DNA from 2 places in the Methylocystis sp. H4A genome. Region 2 is predicted to be linked to the other one. Evidence: riboswitches for the same ligand, from Rfam matches in the RefSeq annotation. Region 2 holds a riboswitch; the other holds the start of a gene.

Region 1 (2,194 bases), on a different contig from region 2:
GAAACAGGCTTCCGTCATCCAGGCGTCGCGATTGCCGCGGTTGGCGTAGAGCGTCAGCCGGTTGCGTAGACTCTTGTCGAACATATCGGCGCCGAGCCGCACATAGCCCTGCATGAATGTCGCATGCTGATGATTGAAAGAATCGAAAACGCTAAAAGGACTGAAGGCGTAGGGATTGTCGTAGCGAATGGCGCTGTCGTAGCCGGCAAGGCCCGCCTCGATCCGCGCATCTTCGGTGAATTCATAGCCGATGCGCCCGGTGACGCCGACATTGTTCGTCGGATCATTGGCGGGCAGCGGCGGCAGCGGCGTCGTCTGATCGCCGATCACGATGGGGCGCTGCTGACGATAGCCGTAGCGCGGAAAGCCATCGGCATGCAGGCCGGAGATCGACAGCGCGTAGGAGCCCTGCCCGTCGGCGCCGGAGATCGACGCGCGCGAGGACGACGTCCCATAGGCGCCGCCTTCCGACATGAGCCAGCCTTGCGGCGCGCCCTTTCCGCGACGCGTGATGATATTGATCACGCCGCCCATCGCGTCCGAGCCGTAAAGCGCCGATTGCGGACCGCGCAGCACTTCGATCCGCTCGATGTCGGTCGGAAGCAGCCGACCGAAGTCGACCGAACCGTCCGTGCTCGTCGGATCGCCAATGCGGATGCCGTCGATCAGCACCAACGTCTGACCTGGCGTCGAGCCCCGCAAAGCGACGGAGGTCTGCGCGCCGGGCCCGCCATTCGAATAGACGTCAAGTCCCGGAACGCCCCGCAGAACGTCGTTGAAGCCGAGCGATCCGCGCTTTTGAATGTCACGCGCATGAATGACGCTGACCGAAGCGCCAGTGCTCGATGCCGGCTGCTCAACGCGCGTCGGCGTGACGACGGTTTGGTCTTCGACGTCGGCGCCGGGTGAACCCGGCTGCGCCGGGCTTAAAGGGCCGACCTCGATGACCGGCAAGGAGTGCTGGGCGAAAGCGACGGAAGTGGAGAGCGATAAGGACAGCAGAAATGCGCCGCGCAAGGCGGGGCTCTGAATGTGGATATGCATGCGCGTAGACTCGCAGCGAGACGTGGGCCGTCACTGCGAAGGTCTTTGCCCACACGCCGACAAGGCGAGAGGCATCGGCCGCATCGGTGCACCCCGCCCGACGCTTTCGCGCGTGACCACGAAGCGACGGCAGGTCTCCTGGCTCGCGGGTTGTCGCCTCGGACCGCCTTCCCAGAGCCTTATGGCTCCAGTGGCTTAGTGGTCGTCGGCTCGCCGCTTACAGTTGCGGGGGCAGCCGCGGAATTGCGCACGAAGCAGCGCGCTCACCGCATTCCCATTTTGATCCCGTTAGGAACCGTCTGCTGCAAAATAGAATGCCGATCGCATCACGAGTCAAGAGCGTGGCCGTAGAAGATTGCTCCTCTCACTGCGATCACGCCGCCGCCAGCGCCGCAAGCACACGCGCCCAGGAGCGCGTTCCCTTGTGAAACGATGTGTAGGAATATTTCTCGTTGGGCGAATGGATGCGGTCGTCGTCATGCGCGAAGCCGATCATCAGCGAATCCATATTGAGGTCGCGCTTGAAGGCGCCGACGATCGGGATCGAGCCGCCGCAACCCGCGAGCACCGCTTCCTTCTCCCATTCTTCGGCAAGCGCGCGGCGCGCGCGATTGAGCGCCTCCGAGCCGAAGGGAAGTTGCAAAGCGTTCGACGCGCCATGTGAAATGAATTCGGCCTTGGCGTCCGTCGGCAGACGCTCGCGCACGAAACTGCGGAAGCTTTCCAGGATCGTTTTGGCGTCCTGCTTGCCGACGAGGCGGAATGAGAATTTCGCCGACGCCTGCGCGGGCAGCACCGTCTTCGATCCTGCGCCGGTGTAGCCGCCGATGATTCCATTCACGTCGCAGGTCGGGCGCGCCCAGATCTGCTCGATAATTCCGCGGCCCGTTTCGCCGCCAACGCGCGTGAGGCCGATTTCCGAAAGCCATTTGGCCTCATCGAAGTCGATCGCGCGCCATTGCTCGGCGATGTCTTCGGGAATCTCCGGCACGCTGGCGTAGAAGCCGGGCAGCGTCACCTTGCCCTCGATGTCATGCAGATCGGCGATGATTTTCGCCAGCACATGAATCGGATTCAGCACCGGCCCGCCGAACATACCGGAATGCAGATCATGGCTCGGCCCTTTGATGATCACCTCTTCGAGCGCGAG
Region 2 (2,194 bases):
TGACGATCGTTGCAGGGATTTTGGTGCCGCTCATGACGCCTCCTGTTCACGCGATAAGAGTCGCCAGACGAGACCGGCGAGCGCGCCGGCGAGCGCCCAGCTGATCGCCTGAACGGCGAGCGAGGCGGCCGCGAAGCGCGCGGCGAGCTCCGCCGGCGCCGTGCTCTCGGGCGTCGCGGGCTGCGGCGCGAAGAAATGCGGCGCGACGATCAGCGCGACGGCGACGATCTTTGCCGCCGTCGAGTCAAGCCGCAACAGGGCAAACAGTCCGGCGCCGGTGGACAGCGCGGTCGCGAGCCACCAGATTTGACGCGCGGCGAGTTCGGTTTCCGCCATGCCGGGAAGCTGCGGCGCGAGGCCCAGACTCGTCGCGAGCCCCGTCGCGGCGAAGGCGCAGGCGCCCCACAGCGCGGCGCGGCGCGGCGCGATGGCGTCGCCAGAGAGAAGCATCGCGGCGAGCAATATGAGCGCGTAGCCGATCGAGACAGCGATCGTCGCGAGGCTGGTCGTCGCTGTGCGGCTCAGGCCGGAAAGCGCTGCGCCCGCGTCGCCGCCGTCATGCGCATGCTGCGCCGCCTCATAGACCTCGGCGGCGAGGATGAGCGGCGTCGTGGTGAAGTGCTGCAGGGCTGCGACCGCAAGCCCGGCGACAAGGCCGGCGATAAGGCCGGTCGTCAAAACGCGCGCGATCAAGCGCGTTGCGGCCTAGTGACAGGGGAAGGAGAGCGCGTGGCGCGTGTCATGCGCCGCGTCATGCACGCTTTCTGGATAGGCGAAGCCCGCAAGCCAAACAAGGCCAAAGCCGAGAGTGAGCGCAACGACGGCGGCCTTCAGCGCGTCGAGTCTCGAAGCGGCGAAGGCGGTGGAATTAACGGATTTGACGTTCATATCGGTCTCCCTGCCGCCCCACCGGCGGCGATGCGATGCGCGCGGCGATCCGAAAACGATCGCCCTGACGGCAGGTCTCCTGGCTCCCGGGTCGTCGGACCGCGCCGCCTTCCCAAGCATCACGCTCAGTGGCAGATGGCGCGGACCTTGCCGGCTACAGTTGCGGGGGCAGCCGCGGAAAAAGGCGTAATGCCCGCGCCGCGTTCCCTTTTCACTTCTTGCGAAGGACCGTCTCGACTAGTCATATGCGCGGCTTAGGCTTCCGTCAAACGGGCAGAGGAGCGCTTGTGACCGAGATGAATGTAGACGACGAGGCGCGCCGCCATCGTCTCAAGATGGAGAAGCGCAAGGCCGTCCAGGACGCCGAGGTCGCCGGCAAGACGGTCGCCCGCAAAGGCTTGCTGATGGTCCACACCGGCGCCGGCAAGGGTAAGTCGACGGCGGCCTTCGGGCTGGCGCTTCGCGCGCTCGGCCATGGCTGGAAGATTGGCGTCGTTCAGTTCGGCAAGGGCCAGTGGCGCACCGGCGAGCGCAATATGCTCGAAAAGCTTGGCCAAGAGTTCGGTCAAGAATTCGGTCAAGTCGCCTGGCATACGCTCGGCGAGGGCTTCACCTGGGAGACCCAGGACCGCGCGCGCGACGCGGCGGCGGCGCGGCGCGCCTGGGAGAAGGCGCGCGAACTGATGGACGACCCTCACATTCGCCTACTGGTGCTCGACGAATTGAACATTTCGCTGCGCTATGAGCATTTGCCGCTGGAGGAGGTGCTGGGCGCGCTCGCCGCGCGTCGCGACGATCTCAACGTCGTCGTGACCGGACGCAACGCCAAGCCGGAGCTCATCGCCGCAGCCGATCTCGTGACCGAGATGACTCTCGTCAAGCACCATTTCGGCGCCGGCGTCAAAGCGCAGGAGGGAATCGAATTCTAATCTGGAGCCTATGCTCTGAAGGCCGCCGGCATATCGCTCTTGGCAGCGGCTCGCGTAGAGAATACGCTTTGCGGGCAGGCAGTTCCGTGACGGACAGGGACGCGCGCCAGCGACGCGAGCAGGCATCCCGAGGCGCGTCAGTCCTAGGCTGAACTCTCAACATCATCTGGACCCGAAAGCTCGATGGACGTTTACGGCGCGCTCCGCTTTTCCGCTGCGAGGATCTCCAACGAACTGTTTTCGGCGGGATCGATTTTTTCGGTCTATTCCCTGGCGACGACGTTTCTCATCGCCGTTGTCGCGCTGGCCTATCAGCGCAAGATGCGCCGGGGGCGCGTCAACCCGCGGGCCATGGCGCGGGCGATCTTCGACAAGCG

The links. A riboswitch is a leader RNA that binds a small molecule or an ion and turns the genes downstream of it on or off. The one in region 2 is predicted to bind cobalamin.
Region 1: it holds a riboswitch for cobalamin, as region 2 does, so the genes downstream of both, IYW40_RS11025 (TonB-dependent receptor) here and IYW40_RS18025 (CbtB domain-containing protein) in region 2, are expected to answer to the same signal.

The regions. Positions count from the first base shown of each region.
Region 1 is NZ_JADNQY010000024.1:140,713-142,906, forward strand. Features, by position in the region: gene IYW40_RS11025 (TonB-dependent receptor) at 1-1,044, opposite strand, end outside; cobalamin riboswitch at 1,155-1,359, opposite strand; gene IYW40_RS11030 (M20/M25/M40 family metallo-hydrolase) at 1,418-2,194, opposite strand, start outside.
Region 2 is NZ_JADNQY010000028.1:286,371-288,564, forward strand. Features, by position in the region: gene cobW (cobalamin biosynthesis protein CobW) at 1-34, opposite strand, end outside; gene IYW40_RS18020 (CbtA family protein) at 31-693, opposite strand; gene IYW40_RS18025 (CbtB domain-containing protein) at 706-888, opposite strand; cobalamin riboswitch at 940-1,136, opposite strand; gene cobO (cob(I)yrinic acid a,c-diamide adenosyltransferase) at 1,185-1,817, shown strand; gene IYW40_RS18035 (sterol desaturase family protein) at 2,001-2,194, shown strand, end outside.